One region of the Kitasatospora sp. NPDC001175 genome, then DNA from elsewhere that is predicted to be linked to it. Evidence: riboswitches for the same ligand, from Rfam matches in the RefSeq annotation. Region 1 holds a riboswitch; the other holds the start of a gene.
What was found. A riboswitch is a leader RNA that binds a small molecule or an ion and turns the genes downstream of it on or off. The one in region 1 is predicted to bind S-adenosylmethionine.
Positions count from the first base shown of each region.

Region 2: another riboswitch for S-adenosylmethionine. It lies ahead of thrC (threonine synthase); the one in region 1 lies ahead of ACWDAK_RS36800 (aminotransferase class V-fold PLP-dependent enzyme).

Region 1 is NZ_JBSFJU010000094.1:7,393-16,990, forward strand. It holds gene ACWDAK_RS36775 (C40 family peptidase) at 1-640, opposite strand, end outside; gene ACWDAK_RS36780 (NYN domain-containing protein) at 866-2,167, opposite strand; gene ACWDAK_RS36785 (hypothetical protein) at 2,607-2,858, opposite strand; gene ACWDAK_RS36790 (rhomboid family intramembrane serine protease) at 3,062-3,871, shown strand; gene ACWDAK_RS36795 (Lrp/AsnC family transcriptional regulator) at 3,868-4,149, shown strand; gene ACWDAK_RS36800 (aminotransferase class V-fold PLP-dependent enzyme) at 4,164-5,570, opposite strand; SAM riboswitch class IV at 5,622-5,739, opposite strand; gene trpD (anthranilate phosphoribosyltransferase) at 5,972-7,048, opposite strand; gene ACWDAK_RS36810 (response regulator) at 7,170-7,595, opposite strand; gene ctaE (aa3-type cytochrome oxidase subunit III) at 8,040-8,660, shown strand; gene qcrC (cytochrome bc1 complex diheme cytochrome c subunit) at 8,823-9,598, shown strand, end outside.
Region 2 is NZ_JBSFJU010000013.1:93,685-103,282, reverse strand. It holds gene otsB (trehalose-phosphatase) at 1-780, shown strand, start outside; gene ACWDAK_RS12730 (alpha,alpha-trehalose-phosphate synthase (UDP-forming)) at 855-2,342, opposite strand; gene ACWDAK_RS12725 (glucosyl-3-phosphoglycerate synthase) at 2,605-3,597, opposite strand; SAM riboswitch class I at 3,933-4,066, shown strand; gene thrC (threonine synthase) at 4,083-5,366, shown strand; gene ACWDAK_RS12715 (ubiquitin-like small modifier protein 1) at 5,423-5,701, shown strand; gene ACWDAK_RS12710 (cold-shock protein) at 6,315-6,521, shown strand; gene groL (chaperonin GroEL) at 6,882-8,504, shown strand; gene ACWDAK_RS12700 (hypothetical protein) at 8,695-8,931, shown strand; gene ACWDAK_RS12695 (hypothetical protein) at 8,980-9,336, shown strand; gene ACWDAK_RS12690 (DUF4031 domain-containing protein) at 9,333-9,596, shown strand.

The DNA of each region.
Region 1 (9,598 bases):
CGCGCGAGGCGCGGTCGGCCGCCTCGACGGCGGCCCGCTCCTGCGCGGTGAGCGAGTTCAGCAGGCTCTTGGCCTCCTGCAGCTTCTGCTGCACCTGGGCCTTGGCGTCGTTCAGCTCCTGGGTGTTGCGGTCCAGCTCGGCGAGGACGGCGGCCGCCTCCTGCTTCTGCTGGTCCAGCCGGGCCTGCTGCGCCTTCAGCGCCTTCAGGATGTCGGCCTCGGTCTGGTTGATCTGCTGGGCGCTGGACGCCTGCTCCAGGTAGCCGTCCGGGTTGGACGAGAGCATCAGGGTCACGGACGGGTCGATGCCGCCCGAGCGGTACTGGTCGCCGGCCACCGCCGACAGGCTGGTCTGCAGCTGCGTCAGCTGCTCCTGGCCGCGGGCGACCTGGTCCTGGAGCTGGTCGGCCTGCTTGCGCAGCTGGTCGGCCCGCTCCTGGGCGCCGTCGTACTTCTCGGCCGCCTGCTCCTGCTCGGTGTTCAGCTGGTCGATCTGAACCTTGACCTCGTCCTTGCTCGGCTGGGCGGGCGCCGCGTGGGCACTCGCGTTGGCCGACAGGGCGACCGCGGTCGCCGCCGCAGCGGTCAGCACGGACACCCGTGCGCGGCTCGGCTGCTTGGGACGGCGGTGGCTGGCCAAGGGACTAGCTCCTTCTTCCTGCTGGCTCCGTCCGTTCGGGCGGAATTCCGGAAAATAGGTTTGACGCCAGACCCTAGTGAAGATGACGGATTCGCGCCACTCCCTCGCCGGTGCCAACCCCCAGCCCCCGCACGGAATTCACCGGACCGTCACATATTGCCGGGAATGTCCGGACTGTCGTGAACGCCGGACCCTACAGGGCCACCGGAAGGGCAGACTTCCTGGTCAGGACCGGGACAGCCGGTTCAGCAGCAACACGGACGACACCGGGCGCGCCCCCGCGTTCCGCACCCCGTCGGCGATCTCCTTGTCGGCGGAGACCACCACCACCGGACGCCCCTTCGGCTCGGCCCGGACCAGACGCCGGATCAGCTCGTCCGCCGTCTCCCCGGTCCGGCTGAACCGCACCCGGACGCCGCGCGGAGGCGCCATCATCACCGGCACGTCGAGGTCCTGCCCGTCGAACACACAGGTGACCTCCGCCTGGGTCCGCTGCGCCAACATCGCCAGCCCGCCGAGCAGCCGGATCCGCTGCTGCTCCAGCGGCAGCGTCGGGTAGCCGGTCTTGGTGACGTTGTAGCCGTCCACCACCAGGTGCACCTGAGGGATCGCCAGCAACTGGTCCAGCAGCGCCGGGTCGTCCTCCGCCAGCCCGCGCCGGGCCACGTCGTTGGGCGAGGCCGAGCCGGGCACCACCGCGTCCACCAGATCGGCCGGACGGATCTGCGAGACCGGCAGCGCCAGCTCGCGCTGCAGACCCTGCGCCGAGTGCAGCACGGTGTCCAGCAGCAGCCGCAACCGCATGTCCTCGACGCTGCGCCCCTCCCTGGCCGAGCGGCGACCGGCCTCAACCGCCGTCTCCAGCTCGGCGATCCGGTGCCGCAGCCGCCGTGCCTCACCCTCCGCCGCGCTGCGCTCGGCGGCGGCGGCGGCCCGGGCCGCATCCAGCTCCAGCTGCATCTTGCGTGTCTCGGCCTGCGCCCGCCGGGTGTCGCTCTCCAGGCTGCGCACCCGCTTGCGCAGCGACTCCGCCTCCCTGCGGACGCCCTCCGCGTCGGCCCGCTGGCGGTCCAGATCGGCCCGCCCCTGGGCCCGTACCTCGGCCAGCTCCTCCTGGAGCTTCTCCACGAACCGGGCGGCCTCCGCCGCGGCCCCCTCGGCGCCCGCCCGCTCCACCTGCTCCCCGGCTTCGGCCACCAGCCTCACCCAGCCCGCCGGCCGCAGCAGATACGCGGCGGCGGCGACATCCATCGGGTCGGCGGCGCCGGGCACGCTCCCGGCCTCCAGCGCCTTGACCAGATCGGGCTGGCCCAGCCGAAGCCGGTCCGCTATCCGGAGCCGGAACAGCGGCTCGGACTCCAGGGCGGCGGCCAGTGCCGTGCCCGCGTACTTGGCCCGCCGGGCCGCGGTGAACTTCGCGTACTGGCGCAGCGAGCCGGGCACATCGGCCTGCGACAGTCCGCCCAGTGCGTCGGCGGCGATCCCGACCACCCGGCGACGCACTCCCTCGGGCAACGGCCGGTCCAGCTGCTCGGTCTCGGCGGGCTCGGTCTGCTCGGTCTCGGCGGGCTCGGTCTGCTCGGCCTCAGCGGGCTCGGTCTGCTCGGCCTCAGCGGGCTCGGTCTCGACCGCCGGTACCTCGACCGCCGCCGTCTCGGTCTCGGGACCGGGAGCGGCACCGGCCACCGGGACGGCGCCGGCCTGGTCCACAGCGGGCCCACGCCCCTGCGGCTCGGCCGGCCCCCTCGCTGTGTCCACCACGTCCTCGGCTCCGATCCTGCTCTGCGGGTCCCCTACGGCCCCTTGCCGCTGCCCTCAAACCCACTGCTCTCTGCAATTGTCCCGTGTACCGTGCCCCTCCCGGGACCCCGTCACACACCGGGGGCGGCAGGACCCGGCCCATGGGACAGCGGCCCCGCCCGGGCCGCGCGCAGGGCGATCGATGCCGGGACGGGGCCGTCGGACGTCAGATGTCCTGCTGCTCCTCGGCACCGGGACGGGCCACCAGCTCGACCTGGTCCACGGCGTTGCACCAGCGGCAGCGCACCGACTCGATGGTCTCGGCCAGCACCTCGGTCTCCTCCACCTTGGACTCGCCCGCCAGGTCGAAGTGCAGGTACTCGACGACCTTCGCCGAGCGGGTCACGTCGAAGCGGGTCAGGTTGCCGCAGAGGGTGCAGCGCCAGCGGGTCTCGGCAGTGGGGGCGGCGATGCTCATCGGCGCGGTCCTCATCTCTCGTGAGCTCCCTCGGCTGTCGCCCGGGTCGGCTGCGGTGGCTGGTGCGGTACGGCGGCCCAAGCCTATTGCCTGCCCCCACCCGGCCCGCCACCGGTACGGACCTCCCCGACTTCGCCCGGTGGCTAGTCCACACGCAGTACACCTCGGTGCCGTCCGAGACCACCCGAGGAATGCTCGTCTCCATGGCGACTCCCGTCCTCGACCACCTCGCCACCCAGGACGGCATCCCGCCCCCCAGAGCCCCGGTGGTCACCCTCGCCCTGATCGCGGCCAGCGCGGTGCTGCTGCTGGTCGGCCCCAGCCTCGGCCTCAGTCCGGGCTACGGCACCGGCCCGAACCGGATCTGCGCCGAACAGCGCTACGAGCAGCGCTGGGGCGCGGTGCCCGCCGAACTGGTCGCCAACCGCCCGCTGACCGCCGCCCAGCTGGCCACCCTGCCGCCGGCCGTTCCCGGCTGCCGGCTCTCCCCGACCCCGGGCAAGATCCCCGCCCTCTCGGTGCTCACCTCCTTCTTCATCCACGCCGGATGGCTGCACCTGCTCGGCAACATGCTCTTCCTCTTCGTCTTCGGCCCCGGCGTCGAGGAGCGCTTCGGCCGGTTCCGCTTCCTGCTCGGCTACCTCGCCGTCGGCGCGCTGGCCACCTACGGCTACGCAGCTGCCCAGGCGCACTCGCCGGAGGCGGTGCGCGCGCTGGTCGGCGCCTCGGGCGCGATCTCCGGAGTGCTCGGCGCCTATCTGCGGCTCTACCCGAGAGCCCGGGTCACCGCGCTGGTACCGCTGCTGTTCTTCCTGCCGCTGCGGTTCCCCGCCTGGCTGGTGCTCGGACTGTGGTTCGCGCTGCAGTGGTGGTCGGTGCACACGGGCGGCACCGAGGTCGCCTACCTGGTGCACGTGATCGGCTTCGCCACCGGCTACCTGGCTACCTGGGCAGTGACCCTGGCCCGCCCCGATACGCTGGCCCCCTCCCCACGGACAGGAGCCGACGAGTGATCACCGCGATCGTTCTCATCAAGACCAGCGTCGACCGGATCCCCGAGATCGCCGAGGCCATCGCCGCCCTTGAGGGCGTCAGCGAGGTGTACTCGGTGACCGGCGGCTACAACCTGGTGGCGATGGTGCGGGTGCGGCGGCACGACGATCTGGCCGCGGTGATCCCCGGCAAGCTCAACAAGGTCCCCGGAGTGCTGGACACCCAGACCCAGATCGCCTTCCGCACCTACTCCCAGCACGACCTGGAGGCCGCCTTCGCCCTGGGCCTCGACGAGTAGCCCGGCGCCGCCCGCTACGCCCGCTCGCGCCGGGTGTCCGCCACGCAGCGCCCGCCCTCGCTCCGGTAGGTCCACCGCGCGCCGTCCGTGACCAGCTCGCGGACGGCCGCCAGGAAGCGGTCCAGGTGCTCGTCGGGCGTCCCGGCGCCGAAGCTGACCCGGATCGCGTTCAGGCTGCGCTCGCCGGGCAGCGACGGCTCGGGGGCGCCGCACTCCGAGGGAGCCGCGTCCTCACCGCCGAGCAGCGTACGGACCAGCGGGTGCGCGCAGAACAGACCGTCCCGCACCCCGATCCCGTACTCGGCGGAGAGCGCCGCCGCGAAGTGCGAGCTGTTCCAGCCCCGCACCACGAACGAGAGCACCCCCACCCGCGCGGAGTCCGCACCGAACAGGCTGAGCACCCTGACCTCGGGGATCTCGGCCAGCCCGGCCTTGAGCCGCTCGACCAGCCGCTGCTCCCGGGCCTCCAGTGCGTCGAAGCCGGCCTCGGTCAGCGCCCGGCAGGCCGAGGCGATGGCGTAGGCGCCGATCACGTTGGGCGACCCCGCCTCGTGCCGGGCGGGCCCCCGGTGCCACTCGACGACCACCGACCCGTCCGCCTCCCGGGCCACCGTACGGCTGGCGCCGCCGCCGGCCAGGTACGGCTCGGCCGCGTCCAGCCAGTCGCCGCGCCCGGCGAGCACGCCCGCGCCGAACGGGGCGTACAGCTTGTGGCCGGAGAAGGCGATCCAGTCGACGTCCAGCTCGCGGACGGAGACCCGGTGGTGCGGAGCCAGCTGCGCGGCGTCCAGCACGACCCGGGCACCGTGCCGGTGGGCGACCTCGGTCAACTCGGCGACCGGCCACAGCTCCCCGGTGACGTTCGAGGCACCGGTCACACAGAGCAGCCGCGGGCCTTCGGGGTGCGCGGCGAGCGCTGCCTCCAGCGCGGCGACCGCCTCGGCGCACGAGCGCGGGGCACGCAGGTAGCCGACCGTCAGGCCGTGGCGGCGCCACGGCAGCAGCGAGGCGTGGTGCTCGGTCTCGAAGGCGAAGACCCGGGTGCCCGCCGGAACCACCCCGGCCAGCAGGTTGAGCGAGTCGGTGGTGGACCGGGTGAACACCGCCTGGTCGCCCTCGCGCAGGTCCAGGAAGTCCGCGACGGTACGGCGGCTCTGCTCGAACAGGTCGGTGGACAGCTGCGAGAGGTACCCGGCGCCGCGGTGCACACTGCCGTAGTACGGGGCGTAGGCGGCGACGTCGTCCCAGACCCGCTGGAGCGCCGGGGCACTGGCCGCGTAGTCCAGCGCGGCGTACCCGACCTTCTCACCGCTGACCAGCGGGACCTGGACGTCGTGGCCGAGGACGGCGAGCGGGGCACCGTCATCCGAAAGGGTGCCCGCCGTCGAAGGGGCGGCAGCGGGCGACTGGTGAGCGGACATGGGAATGCACTCCTCTGGGGCCGGGGACCCCGGGAATGCAGATACACCGGGCGTCCGCGCTTGCCGCGCGGACGGATCGCCACGCAGCCCGGTCCTCACCCAGGGCACCCCGCCACGGACGGAGGGTTGCCGGACAGCCAGCTGGGGCTTGACGCTGTCACTCATGACCTGCGCTGGACTCTAGGCCAGCCCCGAAGGACGGTCAAACGACATCCCACACTCCGGACGGCCCTCTCCAGACCCGCAGAAGCCCGGGCGCCGGGCGCGCGAAACCGCGCCGAGCAGCGGCCGGGCCTGCCTGCCGGACCACCGGACCTGACGGGTCGGCGGGCCGCACCCGCCGGATGCGGGTGCGGCCCGCCACCTCCCGTGACGCGCGCCTCCCCTCGGAACCGGCGAGGCTACGCGCGTGCCGTCGCCTCGGCCCACCGCTTGAGGACGTCCTGCGCGGCACCCGAGTCGATGGCGGCCGCCGCCCGCTGCATCCCGGCCCGCAGCTGGTCGGCCAGCGGCGCGTCCGTCAGGTCCAGCGCCACCAGCGCGGCAGCGGTGTTGAGCAGGACGGCGTCCCGTACCGGACCGCGCTCACCGCCCAGCACCCGGCGCGCGACACCGGCGTTGTACTCGGCGTCGGCACCGCGCAGCGCCTCGATGCCGACCGGCTCGATGCCGACCTCGCGCGGGTCGAAGGAGGTCTCGACGATCTGACCGTCCTTCACGATCCACACGTACGAGGTGGTCGAGATGGTCAGCTCGTCCAGGCCGTCGTCACCCCGGAAGACCAGCGCGCGGGCGCCCCGCCGGGCCAGCACTCCCGCGATCAGCCCGGCCAGGCGGGTGTCGAAGCAGCCGATCGCGTGCGCGGTGACCCGGGCCGGGTTGGTGAGCGGCCCGAGGATGTTGAAGGCGGTCGGCACCCCGAGGTCGCGCCGGGCCGGGGCCGCGTGCCGCATCGCCGGGTGGAACTTGGCGGCGAAGCAGAACGTCAGGCCGACCTCCTCGGCCACCTCGGCCACCCGGCGGGTGCTGAGGTCGAGACTGACGCCGAGCCGCTCCAGGACGTCGGAGGAACCGCTGGCGGAGGAGGCCGCCCGGTTGCCGTGCTTGATCACCTTCGCACCGGCGGCCGCCGCCACGATCGCGGACATGGTGGAGATGTTGACGGTCTTGGCCCGGTCGCCGCCGGTACCGACGATGTCCACCGCGGGCCCGGGGATGTGCAGCGGCTCGGCGTGCGCGTACATCGACTCGACCAGACCGGTGATCTCGTCCACCGTCTCGCCCTTGGCCCGCAGCGCGACCATGAACCCGGCCACCTGCACCGGGGTCGCCTCACCGCTCATGATCCGGTCCATCGCCCAGGCCGCGTCCGCCTGGGCGAGGTCGATGCCCGACAGCAGGGTGCTCAGGAGATCCGGCCAGGTGCGGATCACCTGCGCGGGGTCGATACCGCCGTTCGCAGGGTTCACGTTCACCATGGCTGACTCCAGCTCTCGTGTTCACCGAAAGGAATGGAGCCAGCCTATCGACCGGGCGGGCACCCGTGCCGTTGTCTTCTCTTCTACTGAGACGCCCCGCTGAGACGCCCCGCCCCGGAGATCAGTGGCGGGTGGGCGTCCGCGCCTCGAGCCGGGCCCGGAGCAGTGCGGCGACCGCCTTGGCGAGTGCCACCGGGTCGACGGGCTGCGAGATCGCGGCGTCCGCCCGGCTCCAGGCCGCCAGCCAGGAGTCCTGCGGCCGGCCGATCAGCGCCAGCACGGGCGGGCAGCCGTAGATCTCGTCCTTGATCTGCCGGGCCACTCCGAGCCCGCCGGCCGGGACGGCCTCGCCGTCCAGGATGCAGAGGTCGATCCCGCCGCGCTCCAGCGCCCGCAGCACCGCGGGCACCGTCGCGCACTCCAGATAGCGCAGTTCCGGCAGATCAGCGGCGGGCCGCCGGCCGAGCGCGAGAGTCACCTGCTCCCGGGTGTTGCGGTCGTCGCTGTAGACCAGAACGGTGAGCGTCTCGTCGGTCGTGTGCGCCATGGGGCCTGCTCCCGGGGGCTCGTCCTCTATAACGTCTGCTCCGACGAGTCCAGTGTGATCCGGACCACGTCTACTTCCGGATGCTACTCCCGCCCACCCCCCGAGGTGAGCCCCTGGCGCGATCTCGCTCAAGGCACCACGCGCGGGCCTCACCCACCCGGAGGACGGGCCGTCACCCGTTGTCGTCACACCACCCGGACGGCGGAGGCCCTAGCCCATGCGGACCGGCTCGCGCGGTAGCGACACGCGGAGCACAGGAGTGCCGTCATCGGCCGGGCGGCCCCCGAACCGGCTCCGACCAGCCCGAAGAACCATCAGAAAACGGACATCGCTACACCCGGCCCACTGCCGGACACCCCGCTGGAGCCCAACTGCGCATACCGCACGCACCGGACACTCCGAAGGGAGACCCCCGGCGTGAAGACGGAATAAGGGACCGACATAATGTCCGTCGTGGCGACAGCAACAGCAACAGAAACCGGACACGCGCACGGAGCGGTCAACAGGCCGAACCTCGTCAGCGTCGGAACCATCGTCTGGCTGAGCTCGGAGCTGATGTTCTTCGCGGCCCTGTTCGCGATGTACTTCACCCTCCGTTCGGTCAAGGGCGCAGAGTTCTGGACCGAGAAGGCGCACGCCCTCAACGTGCCCTTCTCCTCGGTGAACACCACGATCCTGGTGCTCTCCTCCCTCACCTGCCAGCTCGGCGTCTTCGCGGCCGAGCGCGGTGACGTGAAGAAGCTCCGCACGTGGTTCACCATCACCTTCGTGATGGGCGCGATCTTCATCGGCGGCCAGATCTTCGAGTACACCGAACTGGTCAAGAAGGACGGCCTCTCGCTGTCCTCCGACCCGTACGGCACGGTGTTCTACCTGACCACCGGCTTCCACGGCCTGCATGTGACGGGTGGTCTGATCGCCTTCCTGCTGGTCCTGGGACGGACCTACGCAGCCAAGCGGTTCACGCACGAGCAGGCCACCGCCGCGATCGTGGTGTCGTACTACTGGCACTTCGTCGACGTCGTGTGGATCGGCCTGTTCGCGACCATCTACCTGATCAAGTAACCAGCTGATCAGGTCGCTGGCCGCCGGTCGGAGACAGCGCTCGCCCGTCAGCGGGCCGTGCCGCTCCGACCTGAACGCGCGTCCCGAAGCCGGCCCAGAGCAGACCGCGCCGCCGGGCACGCCCACCAGCCGACGACCAGATCCTGACACCGGGGTTATTCCGTGAAAAAGCTCTCCGCACGACGGCGCCACCCATTGGCGGCGCTGGTCGTCCTACTTCTCGCCCTGGCGGCCACCGGGGGGCTGTACGCCGCGTTCGCCCCCGCCGAGAAGGCGCAGGCCGACACCTCGGCGCAGTCGCTCGCGATCGATGAGGGCAAGAAGCTCTTCGCCGTGGGCTGCTCCTCCTGCCACGGCCTGAACGGCCAGGGCTCCTCCGACGGCCCGAGCCTGGTCGGCGTCGGATCCGCCGCGGTCGACTTCCAGGTCGGCACCGGCCGCATGCCCGCGCAGCAGCCGGGTGCCCAGGTCCCGCGCAAGAAGGTCGTCTACAGCCAGGCCGAGATCGACCAGCTGGCCGCCTTCGTGGCCTCGCTCGGCCCCGGCCCGGTCGCCCCGACCAAGGACCAGTACTCGTCCACGGACCCGAAGGACGTGGCCAAGGGTGGCGAGCTGTTCCGCACCAACTGCGCCCAGTGCCACAACTTCGCCGGCCAGGGTGGCGCCCTGACCAACGGTAAGTTCGCCCCCTCGCTGGAGGGCGTCGACGCGAAGCACATCTACGAGGCCATGCAGACCGGCCCGCAGAACATGCCGTCGTTCCCCGACACCACCATGCCGGAGGAGCAGAAGAAGCAGATCGTGGCCTTCGTCCGCCACACCACCAATGAGGAGCCCAACCCCGGTGGTCTCGCCCTGGGCAGCCTCGGTCCGGTGACCGAGGGTCTGTTCGGCTGGATCTTCGGTCTCGGTGCCCTCATCGCGGTCGCGATCTGGGT
Region 2 (9,598 bases), on a different contig from region 1:
ATCGCGCTCGACTTCGACGGGACGCTGGCCCCGATCGTTCCCGACCCCGAGCAGGCGCGCGCCCATCCCGACGCGGTGGCCGCGCTCTCCCGGCTGGCTCCACTGGTCGGTGCGGTGGTGGTGGTGACGGGCCGGCCGGCGGAGGTGGCCGCGCGGTACGGCGGCTTCCCGGCCGCCCCCGGCCTCGGGCACCTCACCGTGCTGGGCCACTACGGCGCCGAACGCTGGGAGGCGGAGACGGCCGAGCTGACCGCCGCCGAGCCGCCGCCCGGGGTGGCCGCCGCCCGCGCCGAACTGCCCGGCGTGCTGGAGCGGTCGGGCGCCCACCCCGGCACCTGGGTGGAGGACAAGGGGCGGGCGCTGGGCGTGCACACCCGTCGAACCGGCGCGCCCGAAGCCGCGCTCGAACTGCTCCGCGAGCCGCTGGCCCACCTCGCCGCCGACCACGGCCTGATCGTCGAACCCGGCCGCTACGTACTGGAGTTGCGCCCGCCCGGGGTGGACAAGGGTGCGGCGCTGACCGCCTTCCTGGCCGAGCGCCCGAGGGCCGGCGCGGTGCTGTACGCCGGGGACGACCTGGGCGATCTGCCGGCGTACGCGGCCGTCGAGAAGCGCCGGGCGGACGGGCTGCCCGGCCTGCTGGTGTGCAGCAGCGGGACGGTGGCGGGCGAGGCCCAGGTGCGCGAACTCGCGGAGCAGGCTGACCTTTCGGTGCCCGGACCCGCCGGACTGGCCGAGCTGCTCACCGAGTTGGCGGACCGGATCGAATCGGCGGGCTGAACCGACAGGCCTCGGGGCGGAGCGGGGCGCGGGCGAGCCGCGCCCCCCTCCCTGCCCTGTTGGTGGCGGAACCGTCAGTCCAGCGCGCGGAGTTGGTCCAGGAACCACTGCTGGGGCGAGAGTACGGTGGCCGCGTCGGCCAGCCGCTTGGTGCGGTCGGCGCGTTCGCCGGCGGGCATGTTCAGGCCCCGGTACAGGGCGTCGGCGGTGGCGACGATGTCGTACGGGTTCACCACCAGGGCGTCGTCGGCGAGTTCGGCGTGGGCGCCGGCCTCGCGGGAGAGCACCAGGGCGCACCCCGCGTCGGAGACCACCGGCACCTCCTTGGCGACCAGGTTCATTCCGTCCCTGATCGGGTTGACCAAGGCCACGTCGGCGAGCCGGTAGGCGGCCAGCGAGCGCGGGAAGTCGTCGTTGACGTGCAGGATCAGCGGGCGCCAACGCTCCGTACCGAACTCGTCGTTGATCTCCTGGGCGATCCGCTCGACGGCCGCCGTGTACTCCCGGTACTCGGGCAGGTCGTGGCGGGAGGGGTAGGCGAAGGCGATGTGCACCACCCGGTCGTGCCACTCGGGCCGAGTGCGCAGCAGGTGCCGGTAGGCGAGCAGGCCGCGGACGATGTTCTTGCTCAGCTCGGTGCGGTCCACCCGGACGACCGTCCGGCGCGGTGTCCCGTCCGCCGAGCTGCCGACCGACTCGCGCAGCGCGGCCAACCTGGCGTCCACGTCCGGCCGGTGGGACCGGGAGCGGAGGAAGTCGGCGTCGGCGCCGAGGCTGTGCACACCGAGCCGGGTGGTGCGGCCGGAGAGGGTGACGGTGAGGGCGTCCCGGTCCACCGTCGCGCCGAGCACCGCCTCGCAGCAGTCGGCGAAGGCGAACGCCCAGCGGAGCGTCAGGAACGCCGCCCGGTCGGCCCCGAGGATGCCGGCGAGCACCGCCTCGGCGACATCGTCCGGCAGCATCCGGTAGTACTCGGGCGGGGCCCACGGCGTGTGCGAGAAGTGGCCGATGCGCAGGTCGGGCCGCATCTCGCGGAGCAGGGCCGGGGTGAGCGAGAGGTGGTAGTCCTGGACGAGCACCGCCGCGCCCGGGGCCGCCTCGGCGGCCAGGGCCTCGGCGAAGGCGGCGTTGTACGCGCCGTAGGACTCCCACGCGCGGTGGAACCGCTCGTCGAAGAGCGGCGAGAAGGGGGTGTCGTACAGCAGGTGGTGGACGAACCACAGGCTGGAGTTGGCGATCCCGTTGTAGGCGCGGTTGAAGGTGTCCGGGTCGATGTCGAGCATCCGCACGGCCTGGCCGCCGACGTCGAAGCCGCCCAGATCCAGCCTGCCCTCGGGGGAGCGGCGGACCGCCGCGCGGTCGGCGTCGCCGAGCGCGGCGCAGACCCAGACGGAGGACGGGTCGTCGATCGCGGAGAGACCGGAGACCAGGCCGCCGCCGCCTCTGCGCGGGGTCAGTGAGCCGTCGACCTCGATGCTGAAGGACACCGGGCCGCGGTTCGAGGCCACCAGGATCGGTGCCCTGCCGGTCGGATTCGAACGTTCGGTCGCGAAGTCGGCCATCAGTCCTCTTCTCAGGGCCGCGGATTCATCCGAAGGGATGGGCTCCCGGTGCGCGGTGGATGGGAGCGCTGCGGACCCGTACAGTCAGTGACCTGCCCACGGGCAGCGGTCAGGGCTCGGCCGCCGTGAGGTTCCACGGGGCCAAGTGGGAGCCCTCTCGTCGCGAGAGGGGGAGTCACGTCTTCAACCTTGCCGGACGGCAATGGTTGCAAACCACGCGCACCCCGGGCGACACACCGCGGCGGCGACCCCGCGCGGATCCTCACCCGGCGGCGGGGCGCGCCGTGTACTCGGGAACCGTCCGCATCGGGGGTCGCTCCAACGCCGCGACCGGGTGGGTGTGGGAGGCGAAGCCGCGGGCGAGCGGGTCGCGGGTGAACTGGGTGAGATGCGGGTGGACCAGGTCGTCCGCGGCCTTGAGGCGGTGGGTGCGCTCCAGTCGTTCCAGGGCGGTGCGGTAGATGGTGGCCGCCATCCGGCCGAGGGCCTGTCCGTCCTGGTGTCGGTGGTGCCGGACGCCGACGTCCACCTGGGCCAGGGCGTCCAGGCCGACCTCGTCCAGGGCGTCCACCAGCAGGCCCAGTTCGACCCCGTACCCGGTCGGGAAGTGCAGCCGCTCCAGCAGCGAACGCCGTGCCGCGTACTCCCCGCCCAGCGGCTGGACGAACCCGGCCAGCAGCGGCCAGTGCAGGTTGAGCAGCGGCCGTGCGACCAGCTCGGTCACCCGTCCGCCGCCGGCCGGCACCACCGCACCCGCGGTCTCCAGCGGCCGGTCGTACATCGCCTTGACCAGCTGGATCCCGGGGTCGGTGAGCAGCGGCCCGATGATCCCGGAGACGAAGACCGGGTCGAATTCGCGCAGGTCGGCGTCGATGAAACAGACGATCTCGCCGGAGGTGGCCAGCAGCGAGCGCCAGAGCACCTCGCCCTTGCCCGGGACGGCGGGTATCCGGGGCAGCAGGTCGTCGCGGTGCACCACCCGGGCACCGGCGGCGGCGGCGAGTTCGGCCGTCCGGTCCACCGAGCCGGAGTCGACCACCACCAGCTCGTCGACCAGCGCAAGCCGCTCCATCAGTTCGCGCCGGATCGTCCGGACGATCTCGCCGACCGTCGGCTCCTCGTCCAGCGCGGGCAGCACCACGCTGACCGTACCCGCCCGGCCCGCCGCCCGCTTGGCCGCCAGCAGGGCCTCGACGGGACGGTCGGCGGCCGTCCAGGAGCGCTCGCGCAGCCAGCGCCCCACCTCCGGCAGCAGGGCCTCGGGGGCGGTCACCGCCTGCTCGGCTCCGGGCGCTTCGATCCGGTGCCGGCGCTCCTCAACCCGGTGCTCGTTCGCCGCCTGTCGTCCGTCGCGGGCGGCACAGCCGCCGATCGGCACTGCGGCATCGGCGCGCCCCTCGACTCGGCGGGTCGGCTGGTCGGGCACGGTGTCGCTCCTTGCGCTCGGGCGGAAACTGTCGGGTTCATCTCGTGTGTCGGACGCTCCCCTTCGAGCTTGACACCTTCGGCTACAGTCTTCGTAACTCGGCCCGGGGCTTCGCACCGCGGGGCCGGCCGAGCAGCGTGACCAGCGCGATCACAACTTCACAGAGCTCATCCAGAGGGACTGAGGGAACGGCCCGTCGACGTCCCGGCAACCTTCTCGCCCGGCTGTCGCACAGGCCCCGGCGGGACAGGTGCCAATTCCGGCCCGTGGCGCGACCGCACCACGGGGAAGATGAGGAGAGAGGCCTCGCCATCATGGCTACCGCTACCCGTGTACCCGTCGCCACCGTCGACCTCGGCCCCGCCGCCGCACTGTCCTGCCGCGAGTGCGGCACCCGCTTCCCGCTCGGTCCGAGCTTCGCCTGCCTGGAGTGCTTCGGCCCGCTGGAGATCGCCTACGACTTCGGGTCGTACCGTGCCGAGGAGTTGCGCCGGCGGATCGAGGCCGGCCCGGCCAGCATCTGGCGCTACGCCCCGCTGCTGCCCGTCCCGGCCGACGTGGCCGGCAAGCCCAACCTGAACCCCGGCTGGACCCCGCTGGTCAAGGCCGACAACCTGGGCCGCGAACTCGGCTTCAGCGCGCAGCTGCACATCAAGGACGACTCCGGGAACCCGACCCACTCCTTCAAGGACCGGGTGGTCGCCTGTGCCATCGAGGCGGCGCGAGCCTTCAACTTCACCACCCTGTCGTGCTCTTCGACCGGCAACCTGGCCGGCGCGGTGGGTGCGGCGGCGGCCAGGGCCGGGTTCAGGTCCTGCGTGTTCATCCCGCACGACCTGGAGCGGGGCAAGGTCGTGATGGCCGGTGTCTACGGCGGCGAACTGGTCGGCATCGAGGGCAACTACGACGATGTGAACCGGTTCTGTTCCGAGCTGATCGGCGACCCGGCCGGTGCGGGCTGGGGCTTCGTCAACGTCAACCTCCGTCCGTACTACGGCGAGGGCTCCAAGACCCTGGCGTACGAGATCTGCGAGCAGCTCGGCTGGCGGCTGCCGGAGCAGATCGTCGTCCCGGTCGCCTCTGGCTCCCAGCTCACCAAGATCGACAAGGGCCTGCAGGAGCTGATCGGGCTCGGTCTGGTCGAGGACCGGCCGTACCGGATCTTCGGCGCCCAGGCCGAGGGCTGCTCCCCGGTCTCCGCGGCCTTCAAGGCGGGCCGCGACGTGATCCGCCCGGTCAAGCCGGACACCATCGCCAAGTCGCTGGCGATCGGCAACCCGGCCGACGGCCCGTACGTGCTGGACATCGCCCGCCGCACCGGCGGCGCGGTCGAGGACGTCACCGACGCCGAGGTGGTGGCCGCGATCAGGCTGCTGGCCCGGACCGAGGGCATCTTCGCCGAGACGGCGGGCGGGGTGACCGTCGGCGTGCTGAGGAAGCTGGTCGAGACCGGTCGGCTGGACCCGTCGAAGGAGACCGTCGCGATCAACACCGGCGACGGTCTGAAGACCCTGGACGCGGTGGCCGACGCGGGACTGACCGCCACCATCCGCCCGACGCTTAACTCCTTCCGCGCTGCGGGCCTGGCGTCCGTCTGACGCCCGCCCGCTCCCTCCCGGCCCCAAGACACCACCGCACCTAGGAGCTTCGCACCATGAGCGCTTCCGTCCGCATCCCCACCATCCTGCGCACCTACACCGGCGGTGCCGCCGAGGTGAGCGCCCAGGGCGCGACCCTGGCCGCCGTCATCGCCGACCTGGACGCCAACCACCCCGGCATCGCCGCCCGCATCCTGGACGACGCGGGCAAGCTGCGCCGCTTCGTCAACGTCTACGTCAACGACGACGACGTGCGCTTCGCGGAGGGCCTGGAGACCGAGATCAAGGACGGCGCCAGCGTCTCGGTCATCCCCGCGGTGGCCGGCGGCTGCTGACCGGCCGGCACCCGCTCCGGATGCCGCGGGACTAGCACACCGGGAGCCGTCGACGGGCATGGAATGGCTATTTCCGTGCCGGTCGGCGGCTCTCGGCGTGCCGGTGGAAAAGGGTGGCCCGAAGGGGCGGTAAAGTGCGCAGATACCGGCATGCATCCCGCCGGCCAACCCCGGGAACGCGGCCCGCGGCGGGCCCGCCCCCGACGCCCTGACGGCCGATCGCATACACAGGGCTCTTCCGGCCGCTAAGACGGACCTTGGACAGTCTGCCGCAGAAGATGTCAGGACGACGTCAGAAATTCACCGGCGATTTGCGAGCGTTCGTCCATTATGCCCGGCGGGAATAGGCACGGTCTGCCGCTTTCATCCCGCGGTATCCGAAAACTTCCGGATGGAATTCCCGGAAGTTGGGCCTGTTGCAGAGGGCACCTGTCCGGATACATTCAGCGGCGGTCGCACGCAATCACCCGTCGGCCCGGCAACTCCCGGGAGGCGGCGGAGGTTTGCGGCGTGCACGGCTGCGCCCAGGGGGGTTTCCTCGGGCCGGCCTACCAGCCTGGGCCCGCACCCTGCGGGTCCGTGAAGGGCCAGCACAGCACAAGGGGAGTTCGGAATGGCTCAGGGCACCGTCAAGTGGTTCAACGCGGAGAAGGGCTACGGCTTCATCGCGGTCGACGGTGGTGCGGACGTGTTCGTCCACTACAGCGCGATCCAGATGGACGGCTACCGCACCCTCGAAGAGGGCCAGCGGGTCGAGTTCGAGATCTCCCAGGGGCAGAAGGGCCCGCAGGCGGACATGGTCCGCGCCGCTGCGGTCTGACCTTCCGGCCTGCGGAGCCCTCGGCTCGGTCACGAGCTGGCGCTCACAACGTTGTTCGAGCAGTGGACCCGTACGACCCCCGTCGTGCGGGTCCACTGCTGTCTTCGCCGGTGTCCGGATCCGGACACCGGCGGCCGCTCGTGATCGCCGACTCCCGGTCGACACTGTCGCATTGGGCTTGCACTCGGTATCCCAGAGTGCTAATCATTGGCGTTAGCACTCTCCGCTCGAGAGTGACAACGGACCGGGTCGGTGAGGTTCCGGGGAGCGGCAGGGGAAAGGACCCCCGCTCCTGGGTGCCGTCCGTCGCGGGCACCTCTTGGTCCGAGCAGTCGACCGTGTCCTGGAGGACCACTTCCGATGGCCAAGATCATCGCGTTTGACGAGGAAGCTCGCCGCGGCCTTGAGCGTGGCATGAACCAGCTTGCCGACGCAGTCAAGGTGACGCTGGGCCCCAAGGGCCGCAACGTCGTCCTTGAGAAGAAGTGGGGCGCCCCCACGATCACCAACGACGGTGTCTCCATCGCCAAGGAGATCGAGCTCGAGGACCCGTACGAGAAGATCGGCGCGGAGCTCGTCAAGGAGGTCGCCAAGAAGACCGACGACGTCGCGGGTGACGGCACCACCACCGCCACCGTGCTGGCCCAGGCCCTGGTTCGCGAGGGTCTGCGCAACGTCGCCGCCGGCGCCAACCCGATGGCCCTGAAGCGCGGTATCGAGAAGGCCGTCGCCGCCGTCTCGGACCAGCTGCTGGCCCAGGCCAAGGACGTGGAGACCAAGGAGCAGATCGCCTCCACCGCCTCCATCTCCGCCGCCGACACCCAGATCGGCGAGCTGATCGCCGAGGCCATGGACAAGGTCGGCAAGGAAGGCGTCATCACCGTCGAGGAGAGCAACACCTTCGGCCTGGAGCTGGAGCTCACCGAGGGCATGCGCTTCGACAAGGGCTACATCTCCGCCTACTTCGCCACCGACCTGGAGCGGATGGAGGCGTCCTTCGAGGACCCGTACATCCTGATCGCCAACTCCAAGATCGGCTCGGTCAAGGACCTGCTCCCGCTGCTGGAGAAGGTCATGCAGTCCGGCAAGCCGCTGGTCATCATCGCCGAGGACGTCGAGGGCGAGGCCCTGTCGACCCTGGTCGTGAACAAGATCCGTGGCACCTTCAAGTCCGTCGCCGTCAAGGCCCCGGGCTTCGGTGACCGCCGCAAGGCCATGCTCGGCGACATCGCCATCCTCACCGGTGGCACCGTCATCTCCGAGGAGGTCGGCCTCAAGCTCGAGAACGCGGGCCTGGACCTCCTGGGCACCGCCCGCAAGGTCGTCATCACCAAGGACGAGACCACCATCGTCGACGGTGGCGGCGACAGCGAGCAGGTCGCGGGCCGCGTGAACCAGATCCGCGCCGAGATCGAGAACAGCGACTCGGACTACGACCGCGAGAAGCTGCAGGAGCGCCTGGCCAAGCTGGCCGGCGGCGTGGCCGTCATCAAGGCCGGTGCCGCGACCGAGGTCGAGCTCAAGGAGCGCAAGCACCGCATCGAGGACGCCGTCCGCAACGCCAAGGCCGCCGTCGAGGAGGGCATCGTCGCCGGTGGTGGCGTCGCCCTGCTGCAGGCCGGTGTCGCGTTCGAGAAGCTCGAGCTGGACGGCGACGAGGCCACCGGTGCCAACATCGTCCGCGTCGCGCTGGAGGCCCCGATCAAGCAGATCGCGACCAACGCCGGCCTCGAGGGCGGCGTCGTGGTGGAGAAGGTGCGCAACCTCCCCGCCGGCCACGGTCTGAACGCGGCCACCAACGAGTACGTCGACCTGGTCGCCGAGGGCATCATCGACCCGGCCAAGGTCACCCGCTCCGCGCTGCAGAACGCCGCGTCCATCGCGGCGCTGTTCCTGACCACCGAGGCCGTCATCGCCGACAAGCCGGAGAAGGCCGCTGCCCCGGCCGGCGGCGGCATGCCGGGCGGTGACATGGACTTCTGATCCTCCCCGAGGATCGGCGAGTTCTGATCGTCCACGAGGGCGGTCTCCCCACAGCGGGGAGGCCGCCCTCGCGGCGTTCCCGGAAGCGGTCACCCGTTCGTGGGACGCTGGGCGCATGGACGGTTTCGGCGGCTCTGAGGACCCGTACGGTGAGTGCGATCAGCGTCACGAGGAAGGGGGGAGGTCAGCGGTGACCGCGATGGCTGTCGAGCCGGGTCTGCACTGGAACTATCTGCTGAACACCTGGCGGGAGCTGGACGTCCCGGAGGGCTGGCGCGCCGAGATCGACGAGGGGAAGATCCACTTGGTGCCTCCGCCCGGTGTGGACCACAACATGATCGCCGAGGAGGTCCACCGGGCCCTGATCGAGTGCCTGCCGCCAGGCGTGGGCGTCTATCAGAGCCTGGGCACGGAGATCGTCCTGTGAAGACGGACGGCGTCCCGACGGCCAAGGAAGCTGCGGGAGAATCGGGGTATGGCCAGCTCTGAGATCGAAACCGCACTGCACGCCGCCCGCGCCCTGATCCTCGCCGACCTCACCGCCCGGGACGTGGCCGAGGCGGAGGTCGTCTCGATGGTCGAGAAGGCCGTGACGCACCGGCGCTGGTGGCTGGAGCAGTGGCCGGACGGAACGGATTTCGTGCTCGGGCTGCTGGCGCAGGACGTGCAGGACGCGCTGCTGGAGGCGTACGGGCGCTGGCCGCTGTGCACCGCCTGCGCCGCCGAGGGCGACCCGCACGCTCTCGGTGTGGAGCCCGAGTTGGGGCCGGAGCCGCACTGGGTCTGCGGCAAGAACGGCATCGTGGTGGCGCCGGTCGGGCAGCTGACGTGATCCTCATCGACCCCCCGGTGTGGCCGGGCCACGGCAGGCTCTGGTCGCACCTGGTCAGCGACGTCTCGTACGAGGAACTGCACGCCTTCGCCTGCGAACTCGGCGCTCCCGAGCGCGCGTTCGAGCGAGACCACTACGACATCCCGGCCGCCCGCTACCAGGACGCCCTGCGGTTGGGTGCGCAGCCGGTCGGCAGCAAGGAGCTGGTGGTCCGGCTGACCGCCGCCGGGCTGCGCCGGCGCAAGGCCATGGCCCGCTGACC